Regions from separate parts of the Lysinibacillus sp. FSL P2-0066 genome, predicted to be linked through region 1. Evidence: riboswitches for the same ligand, from Rfam matches in the RefSeq annotation. Region 1 holds a riboswitch; the other holds the start of a gene.
The links. Region 1 has a riboswitch for cobalamin ahead of MKZ14_RS11280 (glutaredoxin). Riboswitches for the same ligand answer to the same signal wherever they lie in the genome.
Positions count from the first base shown of each region.

Region 2: another riboswitch for cobalamin. It lies ahead of MKZ14_RS19990 (iron chelate uptake ABC transporter family permease subunit); the one in region 1 lies ahead of MKZ14_RS11280 (glutaredoxin).

Region 1 covers NZ_CP150202.1:2,279,339-2,290,036, forward strand. Annotated here, with positions in the region: gene MKZ14_RS11270 (hypothetical protein) at 201-389, shown strand; gene MKZ14_RS11275 (hypothetical protein) at 389-1,048, shown strand; cobalamin riboswitch at 1,352-1,530, shown strand; gene MKZ14_RS11280 (glutaredoxin) at 1,648-1,872, shown strand; gene nrdI (class Ib ribonucleoside-diphosphate reductase assembly flavoprotein NrdI) at 1,869-2,228, shown strand; gene nrdE (class 1b ribonucleoside-diphosphate reductase subunit alpha) at 2,225-4,318, shown strand; gene nrdF (class 1b ribonucleoside-diphosphate reductase subunit beta) at 4,306-5,274, shown strand; gene dut (dUTP diphosphatase) at 5,287-5,724, shown strand; gene MKZ14_RS11305 (copper amine oxidase N-terminal domain-containing protein) at 5,902-6,720, shown strand; gene MKZ14_RS11310 (PaaI family thioesterase) at 6,791-7,282, opposite strand; gene MKZ14_RS11315 (hypothetical protein) at 7,591-8,187, shown strand; gene MKZ14_RS11320 (hypothetical protein) at 8,299-8,685, opposite strand; gene MKZ14_RS11325 (DinB family protein) at 8,878-9,372, shown strand; gene MKZ14_RS11330 (GNAT family N-acetyltransferase) at 9,420-9,974, shown strand; gene MKZ14_RS11335 (glycosyltransferase) at 9,989-10,698, shown strand, end outside.
Region 2 covers NZ_CP150202.1:4,010,591-4,021,288, forward strand. Annotated here, with positions in the region: gene MKZ14_RS19950 (S-layer homology domain-containing protein) at 1-431, opposite strand, end outside; gene MKZ14_RS19955 (endonuclease Q family protein) at 541-1,707, opposite strand; gene MKZ14_RS19960 (hypothetical protein) at 1,779-1,949, opposite strand; gene MKZ14_RS19965 (TetR family transcriptional regulator) at 2,140-2,718, shown strand; gene MKZ14_RS19970 (SMR family transporter) at 2,793-3,146, shown strand; gene MKZ14_RS19975 (SMR family transporter) at 3,146-3,460, shown strand; gene dapF (diaminopimelate epimerase) at 3,543-4,400, opposite strand; gene MKZ14_RS19985 (heme ABC transporter ATP-binding protein) at 4,459-5,244, opposite strand; gene MKZ14_RS19990 (iron chelate uptake ABC transporter family permease subunit) at 5,250-6,296, opposite strand; cobalamin riboswitch at 6,442-6,630, opposite strand; gene MKZ14_RS19995 (biotin transporter BioY) at 6,776-7,372, shown strand; gene MKZ14_RS20000 (YdhK family protein) at 7,477-8,046, shown strand; gene MKZ14_RS20005 (response regulator transcription factor) at 8,087-8,788, opposite strand; gene MKZ14_RS20010 (ATP-binding protein) at 8,766-10,160, opposite strand; gene MKZ14_RS20015 (NADPH-dependent FMN reductase) at 10,288-10,698, opposite strand, start outside.

The DNA.
Region 1 (10,698 bases):
AAACCTACGAGGATAGGGGGTGTTGAGTGTGACGAATTTCCTTCATCATACTCATAGTGCGACAACCAAGAAGAGGGTCTCTATTCAGTATAGACGACTTATTTTATATTGGTTGAAGAACTATGTAGTATTTATGTCATAGCTAGCATCTAACCTTTAGAAGGAAGATGCTTTTTTTATGAACGATAGGAGTGAACTAGATGACATCACATTCAATATTATTTTATGAAAATCAAGTAAAGCAACAAATCATGAACAACCTTTCTAGTGAGCACAGTATTTCCCTACAAACTTATATCAAAAAATTAATACAAAAAAATCCTGAAGATTACAAAAGTATTAATTATGCCTATTTAAATATAAAACGCGAATTAGTCGGTACAGTATAATGCTGATAGATGATAAAATTGTAGAGGATAGTATTGATATTGATCAAGACACTCTATTTAGAAATTTGGATCATTTTGAGATAGAGAGATGCTTTGTATTAGAATATTTAGAAATGCTTTTAAGATGGAATAAACAAACACACGCTATATCTGAAGAGAAACTTCAAAAGCTTTGGATGAAACTGATAAGAAAATATAAATTTTCTCTTGATGAATGGGAAAGAAATGCTGGGAATAGGAATATTCATTCTTACCTTGTGAAAGAACAAGGACATGGTTTACAAAGATTAATTCGTTTTTACAGGGAACGGCATGGAGTGAAATGGTTAGAAAATGCCTTTGATTATGGGATGACATTGCTATTGAAATTTGGTGAAATGCCAGCATTAGAAATGTTTTTCCTCACAAATTTAATATGTTACAAATGGCAACTAGATTACTTAGAGGATGAAGAAGTGCAACATTACTTTTCTCATTTAGCAAATGGGAAAGTGAAAGAGGTCTATAATAGCTTTAGGGCTTACGATAGAGAACAAAATCTTTTAACTGCTACTAAATTATATAAACTTATATCCAAATATAATCCTCAATTTCATACAAATTCTGCTGCAACGCCGGAATTTTATAAGGAATTGGCCCTGTTTATTGAAAGGAAATAATATATTCGTAGTGTCAATCAGTCTATTTTTCTTCAGAATCTAGACTGTTCTATGTTAGCTATTCAACTAGATTATCATAGTCATTCTACAATTAATTAGATTTGCTGTAGATCGATTTTAATAGAGAATTTCATACATCATTTAAAATAAATAATTTAATTAGGAAGTAGTAATTATTGATAATCTATTTCGTACTACATAATTAAAAATACTGAATAATCCAAAAATAAAGAAGTTTAGAATCTTGATTTACTTTTCATTTGAAGGATGGTACACTTAAAACTATTGAACAACAACTATATATTGTGTTCGTTTTACAAAGGTACTACTATATGTAGTTTAAAAGGGAAGTTCGGTACAATTCCGACGCTGTCCCCGCAACTGTGAAGCTGACGATGATTGCAACCACTGTGCATTTGCATGGGAAGGGAATCAGAGAATGAAGCAAAGCCAGGAGACCTGCCTTTATAAAACAAATTTATCATTTCTTCGGGGATTAAGAGATGGGAACGTCAGTATTTTTGGTATGTTAACGTTTCCATTTAGCCTATCTCTCTAGAGGAGATAGGCTTTTTTATTTTATGAAAAGAGGGATTTCTATGAAACTTTATACGAAAACAATTTGTCCAAAATGCCTATGGGTAAAATCTGAACTACAACGTGCAGGACTTGAAGCTGAAATTGTTAACATTGATCACGATGAACAAGCAAAGCAAACGATTATTAATGCAGGTTTTTTAAGTGTGCCTGTTTTAGAGATGAATGGAACTTTTATAGGAGATGTTCAGGAAATTGTTTCTCAAATTGAGTTGATTGCCCTATGATCGTATTCGCTAGTCGTACTGGCAATGTGCGCAATGTGGTATCCAAATTAAAGGCAGAATGTATCGAGCTCTCCGAGGAATTGCGATTGAACAAGCCATATCTTTTAATTACCTACACAGATGGTTTAGGTGACATTCCAGCAAAGGTACAACGTTTTTTAGAAAAAAACAGGGATTTTTGTAAAGGAGTAGTTGCCAGTGGGAATAGTAACTTCGGTCATCATGTATTTGGCGCTGCTGGTGAGAAAATCGCTGCTACGTATCATGTACCCCTAGTAAGGAAATTAGATTTACGAGGTAATCAAACGGATTACGAAGCAATACAAACGTTTTATGAAACGAGGGTAATGGGATGAAAACCTATTTAAAGCTTAATAATGACGTACTGAATCGTTATAGTACAACTGGGTTACTTGAGTTAGAAAAGGACCGCGAAGCTACGCGCCGCTACTTTTTAGAGTATGTTAACGTACGTTTGCGTTATTTTATAGATATTGAGGAAAAAATCCGCTATTTAGTTGATGAGGGCTACTATGAGAAAGCATTTATCGACATGTACGAGATGGAATTTATAAAGAAGTTGTACAAAAAAGCCTATGATTATAATTTCCGCTTTCCATCCTTTATGAGCGCAAGTAAATTTTATGATAGCTATGCTATGAAAAGTCGTGATGGGGAAGAGATCTTAGAAAAATATGAGGATCGTATAGTCATTATCGCTTTGTATTTGGCTCAAGGAAATACAGCTCTAGCAGAACGCTCTGTCGAAGCGATGATGGAAGCTTATCAGCCAGCAACACCAACTGCTTTAAATAGTGGCAAGAAAGCACGTGGTGAATTAGTTAGCTGCTTTAAATTATCAATGGATGACTCCATGAATAGTATTGCCGAAAATATTGGCTATTGTTTAGAGCTATCACGCCTTGGTGGTGGGGTTGGGGTCAACCTAACAGATTTACGCCCTTTAGGTGATCCAATTAAAGAGATATTAAATCGTGCAAGTGGTGTCATCCCAGTAGCAAAACTGTTAGAAAATTCTTTCAGTTATTCGAATCAGCTAGGGCAACGAAATGGCTCAGGTGTTGTCTATCTAAATATTTTCCATGCAGACATAGAAAATTTCATTTCATCAAAAAAACCAAATGCGGATGATAAAATTCGTCTTGCTACACTTTCAACAGGAATTATTATACCAAGTATTTTCTTCGAACTGATGAAACGTGATAAGGATATTGTTTTGTTTAGCCCATACGATATTTTTAAAGAATATGGCAAACGGATGTCTGAGATTTCCATTTCAGACATGTACTACGAGCTACTTGATAACCCTAAAATTCGTAAAATTAAACGTTTAAATGCACGTAAGCTTTACACAGAGGTGAAAAAAGCACAATTTGAATCAGGCTATCCGTTTGAAATCTTTGATGATAATGTCAATAAGGTACATCCTTTAAAAAATATTGGACGTGTCAAAATGTCCAATTTATGTACAGAAATCTTACAAGTACAAGAGACAAGTATCATTACGGACCAGGATCAACCAAACGACTATGGATTAGATGTATCGTGTAACTTAGGTTCCATCGATATCCATGCAGCAAGTAAAGTGAAGGATTTCGGCGCATTAGTCGATACAGCGATGCACCTATTAACAAATGTATCGCAAATGACACATATTAAAAATGTACCGTCTGTTGCAAAAGCCAACCAATTAATGCATTCTGTAGGGCTTGGCTGTATGAACCTCCATGGGCATCTCGTGACGGAGGGCATCCTGTACGGCTCAAAAGATTCGATTGATTTCATGGATCACTTTATGGAAGCGATGAACTATTATTCTTTGAAATCTTCGATGGAAATGGCGAAAGAAAAAGCTGCAACCTTCTACCGATTTGAGGACAGTGATTATGCATCAGGTAGCTATTTTGACCAATATATCAATAAAATTGACGAAGAACTATCACCTGTTGTATTGAAGGCGCTTGGCAATATACCAATCATTACGAACAAGATGTGGGAAACGTTAAAGCAGGATGTAATGCAATACGGTCTATTCCATTCCTATCGTTTGGCTATTGCCCCAACTGGTAGTATTTCATATATTCGTAGCTGTACGGCTTCAATCGCACCATGTACAGAGCGCGTAGAGGTTCGTGATTACGCCGATAGTAGAACCATTTATCCAATGCCTCATTTAACAAATGACAATAGTCATTTATATGTGGAGGCGTATGATGTGAATCCTTATGATTTAATTGATTTATATGCAGCTTCTCAAAAGCACGTTGACCAAGGTATTTCCATGACGCTTTATGTAACGGACAATTGGACAACCGAACAATTGGCTAAAGTATACATTTATGCGTGGATCAAGGGCATTAAGTCTGTTTACTATGTTCGTCAACGATTACAAAGCTTAGAGGAGTGTGTAGCATGTCAAATATAATTTATGAGGCAGTCAATTGGAATAAGGCAACAAGTGAGCTTGCCCAAATATTTTGGGACCAGCAATGGAAGCAAATTTGGTTTCCAGAAGAAATTGCGGTCAGTAAAGATATTAAACAATGGAAAAGCTTTGAGCATCAGGACACATATAAAAAAGTATTTGCAGGATTAACCTTACTGGATACTGTACAAACAAATATCGGAATGAATCGTGTTGCCGCTTATACAGACGATTTACAGGAAAAGGCTGTCCTAACCGTTTTTGATGCATTCGAGGCGATACATGCCAAGTCCTATTCTTATATTTTCACAACGCTTTGTACAAACGAAGAAATCGACGAGCTATTTGAGTGGGTCAAGAAAAATGAATTTCTACAGTATAAGGCCAATAAAATAGCAGACATTTATAATAGTATTGAAGAAGGCAATCCAGAGAGCTTATGGAAAGCGATGTTCTCATCCGTTATGCTTGAATCTTTCCTGTTTTATTCTGGCTTTTTCTATCCACTCTACTTAGGAGGACAAGGCTTCCTACGAAATAGTGCAGAAATTATTTCACTCATCTTGCGCGATGAATCTATCCATGGGGTAGCAGTTGGATTTTTTGCTCAAAATCTATTCAAGCAATTTTCAAAGGAAAAGCAAGAAGAGCTACATTTATGGGGCTATGAGCTATTATTAGATTTATATCAAAATGAAATGAAGTATACAGATGATATTTATGCGGAAACAGGATTATCACCTGAAGTGCGCGCATATGTACGTTATAATGCAAATAAAGCTTTAATGAATGTCGGCTTTGAAGCCATGTTCCCAGAAGAGGAAGTCAATCCAATTGTGATGAATGGGATTCGTAATGAAGGCTCCACATATGATTTCTTTTCACAAAAGGGTGCTACCTATGCCAAGGCAAAAGTTGCGCCGATCACAGATGACACATTCAATTTTAATCGTTAAGGATGAAGAACAATGAATCTAGAAGTAAAAATTAAAAAAGTTCACGCTGAAGCCATGCTACCGATACAAGCCAACCCTGGTGATGCAGGCATGGATCTCTATTCCATAGAAGCAGTAGAAATCCCAGCAGGCGTAGCCAAACTCATTAAGACAGGTATACAGATTGAATTACCTAAGGGAACGGAAGCCCAAATTCGACCAAGAAGTGGATTAGCATTAAAGCATAGTGTAACTGTACTGAATAGCCCAGGCACTATAGATGAAGGCTATAGAGGAGAAATCGGTGTTATTTTAATCAACCATGGTCAAGAACCATTTATTGTAGAAAAATCAATGCGCATTGCTCAAATGGTTATTCAATTTGTTCCTTCTATTCAATTAGTGGAAGTAGATGAATTATCTCAAACGGTCCGTGGAGAATCTGGATTTGGTGCAAGTGGTACGAAATAGCGTACCTATATATAAACCTCATAAAGTTTACTTAAAAATCCTGCTTAAAATGCAGGATTTTTTTGTTACCGTTGCTAATAGCAGAAGGAAATAATAGGGTTCATATGGAATGAAGTAATGATAGCGAAGTAAAGGAGCTAATAATCATGAAAAAAAATATGTTCAGGTATTTTCCTTATGTTGATTGTCATTCTTACATCGATCACAACTGCTGCAGCAGCTAGTAGTCAACTAAAAGTGGACGGTATGACAGTACAAACGGATGTGAAGCCCGAAATAAAAAACAATCGAACAATGGTACCTTTACGCGTGATTAGTGAAAATTTAGGGGCTAAGGTGCATTGGTCGGATGGGCAAGTGATACTGACCCAAAGTGAGATGAAAGTCAGTTTAAAGTTAAACAGTAGTAAAGCCACAGTAAATGGAAAAACGGTATTATTGGATGCAAAGCCATACTTAAAGAATGGACGCACCATTGTACCATTACGTTTTCTAGCAGAAATCTTTGGCTGTAAAGTTCATTACGATCATTTAACGATCTCAATCGATACAGAGCCATTGATGATTAAGGGTGTGGAAGTGAAAGCATTACTTCATGAATACCACATGACAATGGGGGGAGTAGTCGAGCAAATCAATGGCAATGCCTATATGGAAGAAATGCACCGTATATTTACTAAAAATATGGGCAAGAAGATAAAACAGCCTAACGACTACACATGGTCTGTGCATAGCACCGTAATTGGGGGCTATTATAAAATGGGCCAATATGATTTCTTGAACAAGGAAGGTAGTAGCATAGCACGTTATGATCTCTATTCGTTGGTGCAATCTTCAGATAAACCTTTGACTGGACAGCCAGACGTGTTGATTTATGACGCCACTGTTGACCAATGGTATGAGTTTAACAAAACTGCCAGTGACTCTATTTATTCGTTAATGGAAACTGCCACGAGAAATGGCTTTGTGACAGTTATTAGTAATACAGTTCCTTGATTATGAATCCATTAAAAACGCAATAGAAGAGCACATCTATGAATAAGATGTGCTCTTCTTATTAAAAATGCTAATCATTTTTATTTAGAAAAGTACTAGGCATGACTACAAGGACTACTGTTCCACGAGCACAAAGCGTATCCTGCGCGTAAACTTCAGTTTCTACTTTCCATTTCTTCGGATGAATTTCTTCAACAGTGCCAATTGCCTTTAAGGGAACATCTTGGGGTGTTGGCTTGAGGAAATCTACATTAAGGTTAGCCGTTACAAATCGAGGTGGCTCCACTCCATCACCAATTTCATGTCCATTTTTACGATGCAAGGCAAGCGCTGCCGACCCTGTTCCATGGCAATCAATTAATGAAGCAATTAAACCACCATAGATAAATCCTGGAATACCCATATATTTTGATTCAGGTGTATAGATTGTAATCGTCTTATCACCATGCCACCCCGTGCGAAGATGATGACCATCATCATTCAAACGGCCACACCCATAACACCAAGCGATATCATCTGGATAAATATCTTGAATTGCTTTTTCTACTTTTAATTCTTCCATTCTTCTCTCCCCAATACTCTAGTATTATTTGTTTCTAATCGAACGTTAATCATTTAAGTATAATTAATCATTTCCATTCCATCAATAAAAATCTAAATATTCCATCTATTCAAACTATTTAAGAAAGCACGACCATGAAGTTGGACAAGTTTTATTACTGACAGATGGGGAGGGCTGGTATCAGGAAGAAGGAAAAGCTGCATAGCTTGTAAAACGCTGGCATGGTGCAACTAAAGAAAGATGGTATACTAAGGTCGTTACGTTTTTCTTTTACCGTGCTGAAGAAGGAATTAAAGGAGTCAAAAGGTATGTCATTAGAAAATATAATCGATTGTATTTGCAAGGAAGCAACTAATAAAGACAGTAAAAAATTAGAAGAATTACTAGAGCAATTGTATGATTATGAAAGTGCTAAAATACTCGATATTTACCCTTATCAGATAAAAAGTAATAAAAAATATAGTCAAGTAGAAGTATTCTTCGATAAATTGGAGATGGTCGATTTCCAAGAAAAAACGCAGGATTATCATTCTTATCAGAAAAGCCTAGAAAAATTCGAGAGATTTTTTGAATTGATGTGGTTAAAATCATCTGAATTTTATGCATTTTATTACATACCAGATCCTTTATATAAGGATCAATTGTATTATAAAGTCTACGAGAATGAGTGGAATAAAATTATCCCTAAAGATCTTACAGAAGGCATTTTATTAAACATTGATGAGTACACAATATTAATTTCACTAATAAAATTAGCTGTTTCGGACCATCTCCATCTACATATCATTTTACCTGAGGAGAATATGGTATTTAGTGGGAATGGATTAGCCTTTTTAATCTATAGCCAGCGTAATCTTGAGCTATTTGAAAAGATAGCTAATACGGAGGGGCTCTATATCCGTTGAAAAAGTGATAGAACATTTCCAGCAACATGGAGCCAGATAAATATGAAACATACCCTAAAAAATAGCAACAATCTATGTTGCGTACAGATCGTTGCTACTATTATTTAAAAATCATTTATTTTGCTCTCGATAATTAATGGCCTCTTTAAATTCATCGGTAGCTAGGATGTTGTAAAACATATTTCTACTGTTTACGTTTGCTATTGTCCCAGTGTTTGTATTATCAATCCATAGATAGTATTCATCATCGTTTAGTTTGATCTTATACTGCGGAGCAATTTCGTTATCAACCTCACCGAATTCTCTAGCTTTTTTAAATGTTTTTTCTATAATTTTAACATCTTCCGTATTAGAGATTTGTTGTAAAGTATCGGGTTGTACTTCATCGAAATTAATTAATTCTTGAATTTCTATCACCTTTGATGCTTCTTTCTGATCGTTACAAGCAACTAACGCTAAAGAACAAATCATTAACAACAAAATTGTCTTTATTTTCACCTTGATCTTCACCCCTCTTTATTCATTCTAGTATATTCCCTTATGAACACTTCTTCAAACCGCAAACCCTCAAAATATTTACATATTCTAACAGTCTAAAAAAGGTTTAACCATAGAATAAAAACTTATCTGAGAGCTTTCCCCTTGAATGGAATTTATAGTATGCTGATTAAAAGGGAGGAGAGGGATTTTATGGTTAAACAATTGATTGTTGGGGATACAATACAGGAATTGGCTTCTACTCGTCGCATACTGGAACGCTTGCCCGACGAGCATTTGACATGGAGGCCACATGAGAAATCAATGACACTAGGAGGTCTGGCCACGCACCTAATCAATCTGCTAAACTGGCAAATGGCTATTTTACAGTACTCAGACTTTGATCTTTCCACCGTTCCGTTACGACGAGAGGCATTAGAAAAGCGAGCTGACATTCTGGATGAGTTCGATACAAACGTAAGAAAACTGGAAATGATGCTTACTGAATGTGATGAGAAAACGCTCGGAGAGGTATGGACACTACGTCATGGTGACCATATTATTCGCCAGGAGCCTCGAGCAATTGCGTTCCGCACCTTCGGATTAAGCCACATGGTCCATCATCGGGCGCAGCTTGGGGTATACTTGCGACTTCTCGATATTCCAGTACCAGGCATCTACGGCCCCTCTGCAGACGAAGAAGCCTAGTAAACTACTTCCATGAATCGCTATTTAGAAAGGTATGAGGTGTTCGATTGACTAAGATAATGACGAAAACAGAACGATTAATTATTCGATTAATGGAAGAGGGAGATTACTCTTCTTGGCTTACGCAATATGAAAATCGTTTACCTTCCCAGCATAAATACGATGAAGGTAAATTAGATATGAGCATCTGTACGAAAGAATGGTTTATTGATTTAGTTACTAAGCATCATCAGATGGCTGAGGATGATAAGGTGTATGTATTTGGAGTATTTAGAAAAACAGATAATACGCATATTGGTTTTGTAGACTTTTCCACAATTATGAGGGAAGAATTTCAATGGGCTAGGTTCGGGTATACCATTCATAACCATTTTTGGAGAAAAGGTTATGGTAAAGAGGCTGTAAAGGCAGCGATTGATCTAGCATTTGAAAAATTAAATTATCATCGAATAGAAGCTCATATAAACCTCGACAATACGGCATCTATAAAATTAGCAGAAAATGTTGGGATGCTTTATGAATGCACGAGGAAAGGATTCATATACGAGGACAACAAGTGGACTGATCAGCTGGTTTATTTTATAAATGCAGAAGACATTTAAAAGGGAGGAGCTGTATGTACGACATGGAGAACTCTTTAGAAGTGCAAAAGAAAGAGGATATAAAAATTTCAATAGTCATACCAGCCCATAATGAAGAAAAATACATTGGAAAGTGCTTAGAATCTATTTTAAAGGCTTCCAAATCCTTTGAAAATCAAGTAGAGATTATTGTTGTTTTAAATCGCTGTACAGATAGAACAGAGCAAATTGCAAAATCGTATAATTGTATCCTACTAAAAAATAGCGATAAGAACCTTTCGAAGATTAGGAACGCTGGCGTTGATATAGCAAGAGGGGAAATCATCGTCACAATTGATGCCGATACACAGATGAACGAACATGTGTTATCGAAGGCAGTGGAGAACTTAATCACAGGTAAGTACATTGGCGGGGGCGTTACAGGAAAGTTTGAAAGAATGTCCTTAGGAATTTTTGTTTCAGCTTTGTTATTAATCGGACCAATATTTTTAAAATATGGTGCAATTTCTGTAGGCATCTTTTGGTGCTACAAAAAAGATTTTCAAGCAATTAATGGATTTAATGAAAATATGCTCATGGCAGAAGATGCCGATTTTGCTAAACGATTAAAAGATTGGGGAAAAAAGAACGAAAAAAAATACGGAACAATTCAAAATGGAATGATCACTTCAAGCAGAAAATTTGATAAGCATGGAGACTGGGTTTTACTTAAACGTCCTAAAATGATCCTAGCATACCTTAAAGG
Region 2 (10,698 bases), 1.7 Mb from region 1:
AATATTGGCAGTAAATCATTTGCCCCAGCTGTTAATGTGATGATTTCAGCTTCTTTTATAGAAGCTCGTAATTTTGCCTGCTCCTCTTTATAACCAAAACCAGTCACTGTTTTTGCTACATCATTTTGTAGATCCGCCAAAACATTTTTAGTTGTGTAGCCTGACATAGCAAAACCCTTATTAAAGGAAGTAAGGAAGCCGTCTTGCTGTAAAGCCTGTGCAATAAAATCGGTGTAGCCTAATCCAATTACACCTATTTCATTCATCCCATGTGCTAATGAATCACCAAGTGCTACATAATCGGTTTGTACAACCCAGCTTGGTGCTATATGGTCACCTTGTACCTCTTCTGCATTAGCTGCTACAGGTATAGCTAATTGCAAAGCCAATATACTTGAGGCTAAAAAACGAAATTTCTTCGATAATCGCATTTACTGTCTCCTCCGCTTATAAAATAATCATTGTTTTCACTATTTTACTAGAGGAGCGTTAAAAATAGGTTAAATTACACCAATCTTTTTGAAACTTTTCATTTTTTATCTAGTCAACCTGTATCTTTCCATAAATTCCACCTCCACCAACTTCAATAGCTAATTGACCCGTTCTCGCTAAATCGATTAATTGAGCTAGTTTATGTGGCACAATTTGCTCAAGCTGGTCTACTGTTACACGGTGCAAAATATTCATTTCTGTGCCAAATGCTTCGATTAAACGTTCCATCATTTTAGGACCAACACCTGGAATGAAATCAAGTGGTACCTGATGAATGTAAGGTGGTCTATTTCGCTTATTGGGAAAGTCTTCAGATAGCTCCTGTATACGGGTAGCTACTCCCTTTATAATTTGAGTACTCCCACATTGTGTACAAATGGTAGCTTCTTTACTTAGCTGTTTACTACATTTTGCACAAACTGTTTGATGATATTTGCCAAGAAGAGGATTTAGGCCATAATTGGCAATTACTGCTCGTCCATGCTGATCATGCAGAGCCATTTTTAATTCTGCAAAATTCGCTTCTGCTAATCGTAACTTTTGATACTCTCTTGCCAATTTCCCAAGCGAATGCGCATCAGAATTGCTAACGAATGTATATGCTTGTAATTCTTTAATATGACTTACCATATTTGTATCAGAGCTTAAACCTAATTCAAGGCCATCGATAAGCTGCGGATCAAAGACTTCAGTTAAACTTCGACAAACCCCTTTGCCATACAAGCTTTTAAATGGTGTAAATACATGTGCCGGAATAAAAATACCTTCCAATTCATGCACCTTTTGCTGCAAAGTTTGGCCGTCACAATAAATGCGCTGTGAACTTAAATGGATATTTTTCATATGCTGTGACATCCAGTCTGAGAACTGCTTCATGAGCTCTAGTGTAGGAAAGTAAGCAAGCACATGAATAGGACCATGACAATGTTGATCATAAATTTCGATCTCCGATCCGGGAATCAAAGTTGTTTCCTGAAATTGCAGACCACCTTCTTTTAGTTCTTTCAGTTCTCCGCGTTCAATCATCTTCACCATTTCTTCGATTACTTCAGGGGAGTGACAATCAATGATCCCAATGATGTCTAATCCTTTTCTTGCACTAGCCGTCTCTAAAATTCGTGCTAATGTTAACGTTTTACTGCCAGTAATTTTCACAGCCCTTCCACTAGAAGTACGTCCAATATGAATATGTAAATCCGCATAGAATTCTTTCAATTCAAACACTCCTTTTAGTACGTCTATAAAATGAAAATACCTTACATTACTGCAAGGCATTTCTCACTTCATTATGATGGATGATTTGTAGTAGTGCTATTATTTGACTCAAAAGCGCCAGAACCCTGTGATGGTGTGGAGGAAGGATCATAGGCAACTAATGTTACACCAATCTTTTCTTCAAGTTCATTAATTTTTTCAAGTTGCTGCTTGTCTAATTGTGCAAACTTAATTTCGTTCATGTTCATCAATCCTTTCAATCTTAAAATTCCCCGAAATATAGAAAATATACTCCTTCGCATCATTGTGTTATTGGCTATTCAAATGAACATTGAATAACAAAAAATGACTGACTATCAGTCATTTTTATATTGACATTGTTTTTCTTATTCTGTAACATACTAAATAAGTAAGGCAAAAGTGAGGGATTGCATGTCAAAGGAAGAAAAAATCATTCAAGCCGCCATTGAGGTTTTCAGAGAAAAAGGTATTGAAAAAACAAAGGTTTCAGATATCGTTAAAGCTGCTGGGATCGCTCAAGGAACATTTTATCTTTATTTCCCATCACGCCTTTCTGTTATGCCTGCTATTGCAAAAAATATGGTAGAAAGAATTATCGCTACCTTAGATGAAGGTATTTCAAATCATAAGCCTTTTGAACAACAACTTGAAGAGGTTGTGGAAATGATTTTTTTAATCACGAAAGATTATGGAGATATCGTTGCACTTATTTATGCAGGTATTGCGCAAACTGAGCATTTAAAAGAATGGGAAAATATTTATGCACCTTATTATGACTGGATGAGGCATTTCTTATTATCTGGTCAGCAACAGGGAATGATACGTGATTCTATTGATCCAACGCGTTCTGCTAAACTGATGATTGGTCTAATTGAATCTGCTGCGGAACAAATTTATTTATTTGATGATAGTAAGGATGAAACAATGAAATTGCTCAAGCTTGAGCTTATCGACTTCCTATATCATGCACTTGGCCTACGTCACCCATAAAAGTGACGTTCTCTTTTACTTTAAAAATGACTGAATGTCAGTCATTTAATTGCCTAATAGAAAGGGTTTTAATTATGAAAAAAGAATGGATGTACGTCGTATTAACAAGTTTATTTGAATTGCTTTGGGTATTTGGCTTTAACGTAGCAAGCACATGGTGGCACTGGATAATTATTGTGACAATCATTGCTATAGATTTTCACTTCTTATCAAAGGCTTGTGAAAGCTTACCTACTGGAACAGTCTACGCTATTTTCGCCGGAGCAGGTGCAATCGGTACTACATTAATGGATATTTTCATTTTCGATGGTGAGTTTAATGCCATTAAAGGACTGTTTATGTTTATTTTAGTATTAGGTGTAATTGGTCTAAAGTTAGCAGATAATTCCGCTAAAGAGCAGGATCAAACGAAAGGAGCAAATGTATAATGGGTTGGATGTTTATTATCTTAGCTGCATTGTCTGAAATTATAGGTGTAATCGGCTTACGCTTTTATAGTCAGCATAAAACATTACGAAATTTAATTTTATATATTGGTGGTTTTGGTGTGTCCTTTGCCCTTTTATATGCATCCTTCAACTATTTACAGTTAAGTATTGCCTATGTTGTTTGGGTAGGAATTGGTACTGTTGGAGCTGTACTTGTAAATATCATTTTCTTTGGGGAATCCAAAAATCTATCACGTATTATCAGTATCCTAGCGATTATCATAGGTGTAGCAGGCTTAAAAGCAATATCTTAATGGTTCTACAATAAAGGACGCCTCCGATTTCAGAGTGGCGTCCTTTAATTTAATATGGCATTGCGAAAAAGTATTGGCGTAATTAAGATAAAAACTCATAAATTCCATCCGCAATAAATTCTGCAGGACCACGCATCCAGATATGGTCATTGTCAGCCCATCGTATGACTAAGTCACCACCACTAAGTTGGACTACTATCTCTTCTCCCTTCTGACAAAAACCATTTAATATAGCAGCCACTACCGCTGCACAAGCACCTGTTCCACAGGCCTCTGTTATACCCGTGCCTCGTTCCCAAACTCGACATTTTAAAGCTTTCGCATGAACAACCTCAACGAATTCAACGTTGCTACGATGAGGAAATCTCATATCGTTTGCTATAATACCGCCTAATGTTCTTAATGGTGCTTGCTCGATCGCATTCACAAAAACTACAGTATTCGGATTGCCCAAAAACAAAGCAGTTACCAAAAGAGATTGTTGGGGTAAAGGAAATATCTCATTGATGACAAGCTCATTTGGGTTTCCTAACATCGGAATGTCTTTGCGCAATAAGAGAGGTTTGCCCATATCGACAATCACTTCTATTACGCTATCGTCTTGCACCACTACCTGTGCCAGCATAATGCCCGATTTCGTTTCAATCATAAGCTGCTCTTGTCGCACAATATGACGCTCAAAGATATACTTAGCAACACAGCGAAGACCGTTACCGCAATTTGTCGCCTCAGAGCCATCTTTATTAAAAATACGCATACCACAGTCAGCAGTTTTGGATGGCTGGATAATAATTAACCCATCTGAGCCTATACCTGTATGAACATTGGCTATTTTTTGAGCCAATTCACTAAAGATCTCTTCCTTATAATCATATTGGAAAAGATCAAGATAGATATAGCTGTTGCCAGTACCATGCATTTTCGTAAAAGCTATTTGCATACAGTCACTCCTTAAAGGATGTTTTATGTATCTAATAGAAGATCTTGCTTTTCTATATTTAGCTAAACTTTTTCGTGAATTGTTCAGGAACATATGTAAGATACGGCTTCCCTGTCATTGGATGTGTTTGAATATCCGCAAAAACACCAAATACATCTTGCAGCACTGTTGGCGTAAGCACTTCCTCTGGTGTACCATGACAAACGATTCGCCCTTGCTGTAAAACGTAAATTTGATCGCAATACATAGCAGCAATATTCAAATCATGTAAAGCAGCTACGACGGTTAAATGCAAGGTCTGAATTAAATCCATAAGTTGAAGTTGATGTTGAATATCTAAATGATTCGTTGGCTCATCTAATATTAATACCTGTGCTTGTTGAGCAAGTGCTCTTGCAACCATGACACGCTTTTTCTCGCCACCAGAAAGCGAACTAAAGCTTCGTTTCTCTAAATGCGATATGCCCGTTTGCCTAAGAGCATCTTTAACAATTTGAAAATCTTTCTCTTGATCAAGCTCTAATAGCTTTTTATGTGGCGTTCTTCCCATACTGACTAAATCATGCACAGTGAAATCAAATAATACGGGTGTCTCTTGGCTTACAACAGCCAAATTTTTCGCAATAGCTTTACTTGATTGCTTTAATATATCTTGCTCATTTAATACTACTTTACCGCTTTCAGGTTTTAGCAGACGATACATATTTTTTAACAATGTTGATTTTCCGCTCCCATTAGGACCTATTAATCCAACAAATTGCTTTTCTTTTATTTGAATGCTTACATCATGTAGTATACGCTGATCGTAAATGGAGAATGATACTTGTTTCGCTTCTAATGTCATTGAAATTAATCTCCTTCACCGAATGAATAGTTGTTACGACGGAGAAGCCAAATGAAAAATGGTCCTCCACAAAAAGCTGTAATAATACCAATTGGCATTTCCTGGGGAGCAATGATGATTCGAGCAAAGGCATCTGCCCACACTAAGAATATTCCACCTATTAAAGCACTAATAGGTATCACGTATTTATAATTTGAGCCCACAATTAATCGCACAATATGCGGAATAATCAATCCCACAAAACCTATAGAACCACTAACTGCGACAAGCACACCTGTTAATAGAGATACTAGTAGTATTAACTGAATACGGAATTGCTGAAGATTAACGCCTAATGTCACTGCCGCTTCTTCTCCCAGTAATAGTAAATTTAAATTGCGATAATGTAGCCACAGTAGCCCAAAAACAACAAAGAATACGAAAGCTGGAATCACAATATTATTCCATTTGGCTCCAGCTAAACTACCTAGCATCCAAAACATAACAGCCTTTAAGGCTCCTTCTTGCTTTGACATCATTAAAATAAAATTAGAGATAGCCGTTAAGATAAAGGACACAGCCATACCTGCCAATAGCAAGCGGAAAATAGAGACACGTCCCCCAACACGTGATAAGAAAAAGACAAGTACTATGGCAAGTAATGAACCAAGGAATGCGGATACTGAAAGAGCGTAAATACCTAAAAATGAAAAGGCTCCTAAAATAATCACAGAAGTAGCTCCGACAGCTGCCCCTGAAGAAATCCCTAGAATATACGGGTCTGCTATGGAATTACGTACAAGTGCCTGAATGGCTGCGCCTGCAATGGCTAACCCCGCTCCTACTATAGCAGCTAGCAAAACACGAGGTGCTCTTATTTGCCAGATGATGATTTCCTGAGAGCGACTCCAATCTTGCTCAATCGCATTTTGTATAAAAGGTATTTTAGAGAGAATCACTTTCCAGACATATAACGGTGTAACTGAAACTGAGCCAACCATTACAGCAAAGGTCATTGAAACAATTAAAACCATGAAAAGTACGAAGGAAAATAACATAAATTTTTTATTCATCTGTTTTAATCTCCTACTGAATATTGATGAATGAAGCAATAAAAAAAGGTATCCCATGCGAAAGTGCGCATAGAAATACCCTAGATTAAACAAAGTCAGAAAAATATCCAGCTATTGTCCGTAATTGCTTGCATCCTCGTGGGCATTACAGGTATTACTAAATGGCAGGTCTCCTGGCTTCGATTCACTATCCTATAATTGCCTTCCCATTCTTAAACAGTGGCAAATCATATTATAGGATTCCTCGTTACAGTTGCGGGACAGCGTCGGACTTCCACCGACTTCCCTTTTAAGTGATATTCAAAAATATCACACCAATAGTATTTGAAGTTATAAAATTGTGACGATTCTATCATACATTTTTATAGATAGATAGTCTACTTCAAGCAATTGAGTTAACTTATTTAAATTATAAAGTTGACACAACTACTTTCGTTTTTTACACTAACAGTAATAACTTATAAAACGAGGTGAAATTCATGGCAACCGTTACGCAACATAGTCATCATAAGTTAAGAACTGTTGACATTACCTATATTGGATTATTTTCAACGCTAATGATGGTGGGTGCTAATATCACGTCCTTTGCACCTTTTATGGTAGTTGGTGGTGTACCCATTACGCTTCAAACCTTTTTTGCGATTTTAGCAGGACTTATTCTTGGTAGTAGAAAAGGTGCGCTCGCCTGTACAATTTATATGTGTGTAGGATTGGCAGGAGCTCCTGTCTTTGCTCGTTTCGGTGGTGGAATTGGCCAAATTTTAAGCCCAACCTTTGGGTTTATAATTTCATTTATTTTAGCGGCATTTGTTGCAGGGTTGATTGTTGAACGAAGCGGTACAAAGAAAAGCTTTATCGTAGCTGCTTTGGTAGCAACAGCGATAAATTATTTGATAGGAACAAATTGGATGTTTTTTGCATACAAGCTTTGGGCAAGTGCACCAGAGAATTTTTCATATAAGCTCGCTTGGCTTTGGATGATTCCTCCTCTACCAAAAGATATTATTTTAGCTATTTTTGCTGGTGTCTTCGCCTATAGATTACAAAAAACATTGAAGATCATGCCCATTCAATAGCATATCTTCTCACCTATTTGTGCCAGATGTTTTTCATAGATCATATCCATCGTTTCTGCACATTTATTTGCTACATTAGGAGCAAAGAGTGAGGAGGATATCATATGAAATTCAATAAAAGATGGTCAGTCGGACTATTATCAGTAGTCGCTCTAATTAGTTTATCGGCTTGTACTGAGGAGCAAACAAAACCTGCATCCACTTCTAATGAAGCTGCTGAAAAAATGGATCATTCTACAATGAATCATTCAAGTTCTGGCGAAGTACCCGTAACATTAAAAAAAGCTGAGAATCCGAAATTTCCTGTAGGGAGCACAGCCATAATTACAGATGGACATATGGAAGGTATGAAAGGGGCCGAAGCAACAATAGTAGGTGCCTATAATACAACTGCCTATGTTATTTCCTATGAGCCTACATCTGGTGGAAAGCGAATAGAAAAGCATAAGTGGGTAATTCATGAAGAATTAATTGACCCACAAGAAGCACCACTGGCTCCTGGAACAGAAATAAAAACGGACGCAGCACATATGGAAGGTATGGAAAATGCGACTGTCCTTATTGACGAGGCTGTGCAAACAACTGTATATATGGTTGATTATACTTCCACTACAAATGGTGAAGCCGTAACAAATCATAAATGGGTAACAGAAGAAGAGCTTAGCCCAAAATAATAGAAATAACCTCTACCTTCAATTCTGGTAGAGGTTATTTCTAGCTTTTATGCTCCATTTGCTTTCTATTAGCAGACTTATGCCATTTATAGCCGATGCCCCAAACTGTTTGCAAGTAATCATCCGCCGGAAAACCACTTTTTCTTAATTTTTCTCGTAAATTACGTACATGTGAATCAATGGTACGATCTTCAATCGTTACATCATATCCCCAAACGGCATGAATAAGGTGTTCTCGAGAAAATGCTCTATTTTGATAATCTAAAAAAAGGGCGAGCATGGCAAATTCCTTTGGTGTTAATGGAATTGGCTTATGTTGAAAATATACTTCAAAGGACTCTCTATCTAAACAAAGCCCTTCAAAGTTAATTACTTTTTCTTCAGATTTTGTTCTTCTTAATACAGCATGTATTCGTGCTAACAACTCTTCCTCATCAAAAGGCTTTAAAATGTAGTCATCAGCACCAAGGTTTAAGCCTTTTACAATATCAGCTTGTTCTCCTTTTGCAGTAAGCATAATGATCGGAACATCCCAAAACTTCCTAATTTCCTGGCAAACCTGCCACCCATCCATCTCTGGCATCATAATATCCAAAAGAACTAAATCCACATGCTCTTCTTCTAAAAAATCCAATGCCTCTTGTATAGAAGACATGGCTCTACAAAGAAATAGTGGTTCCAAATAAAGGGTTAATAAATCTAACATTCTTGGTTCATCATCAATGCATAAAATCGTTTTCATTCGTTTCTACTCCTTTAAATGATAATTCAAAAGTAGTCCCTTTATTTATTTCACTTCTAACCTTTATTTCTCCCCCATGTGCTTGTACAAGCTCCTTGACAATAGCAAGCCCAAGTCCAGATCCACCTAAAGCACGACTACGTGATTTTTCCACTCGATAAAACCGATCAAAAATATACGGTAAATCCTTCTTTGGAATTCCTCTACCTGTGTCTTCCACAACGATACTTAAAACGCTATTGTCCTTTTTTACAGTGACGGTAGTCGTATCTCCTGGCGCACAATAGATTAAGGCGTTATTTAATAGATTAATCAGGATTTGCTCAAGTCTTGCTTCATCTGCACATAGTGTTAAACCATTATCACAATGTATAGCCAAATAAATACCTTTATCTTGAAAAGCGGGACTTAATTTTTCTTCAATGCTTGAAAAAAACGATTCTAAATGTAAGCAATGTTTTTCAATCATAAATGAGTTTTCATCCATTTTCGCTAAATCAAATAAGTCTTTGATTAACCGAGAAAGTCTATTTGTTTCTTCTATTATAATAGTTAAATACTTTTGACGATCTTGCTCTGTTAAATCCCGTTTAGCAAGAATATCTGTATAGCCTTTAATAAAGGTTAGCGGTGTACGAAGCTCATGTGCAATACTCGATAAAAATTCCTTACGCTCTTGCCTTAGATGATTTAAATCATTGGACAGAAGCTGTATAGCATTCGATAAATCCCCAAGCTCATCTTTCCCATTCGTAGAAAGAGCGACTGTAAAATCACCCTTACTCATTTTCAATGTAGCCTCTTTCATTTGAATAAGTGGTTTAGCGAGCTTGCGAGATAGAACAATAATGACTGCAATACTGACAAGACCAGATACAATACCAACGATGAGAAAATGCTTATTGAGCCGTTTCATTAATGCATGGATAGAATCGGTATTTTGAAACATAAATACATAGCCAATCGTTCCTTGCTGATTTTGAATAGGGCTTATCGTGGCAATAGATTGAACTTCCTGCCAATTGTCTTGTAAAACCATTCCCTCATACGGTATGTCCCCCTCTATCTCACCAATCAGATTACTGATTTCTAAATGAGGTTGTGAGGAGGCTAGGATTGTCCCTAAATGGTCAGTCACCACGACATCAGTACTTGCTTCTGATTCCATAAGAACAACATGTGCTAGTGTTTCATTATTGAAGTTCTGCTCTAATATAGTACGATGTGAGTTTCCTCTCGCTTGTAAACTCTCTAATTCCTCTTCCACTCTAGAATTCGTCAAGGAAACATGCAAAAAAAACATCATAAATGTTTCAATACAAAACAATGTGATGAAAAAGATAATCCCAAGCTTTAATGATAATTTTCTCATCCTTAACCACCATTTTAGAATTTGTTAAAAGTATATCGTGAAAGTATGAAGATTTCATGCAGAAGTAGCATCTTTCCAAACAAAAAATGCCCATAAGTATATTGTATACTTATGGGTTAGATTTTAATTAAACGTATTTTTTTGCCCAACTTAAGAAGTTATCAATGACTACGTCAAGGAATTTCACTGTACCTTCATCAGTTAAATTGCCTTCTTCATCAAATTTAGTGTGAACAGCACCAATATAAACGTCATTGCCGCTAAGTAAAGGTGAGTTAATGCCTGGAGAGAATAAAATATCACGTAAATGTAATTGTGCTTTTACAGTTCCTAAGTTCCCCATTGATGCACCCATAATGATAGATGGTTTGCCAATCATTACTTTATCTACACGAGATAGCCAATCAATGGCATTGACCATAACCCCTGGAACTGTACCATTATACTCTGGTGTAACCCATAGTACAGCGTCTGCAGCTTTTACTTTTCCTTTAAAATCAAGAACTGCTTGTGGAGCCTCATTTTCAATATCTTGATT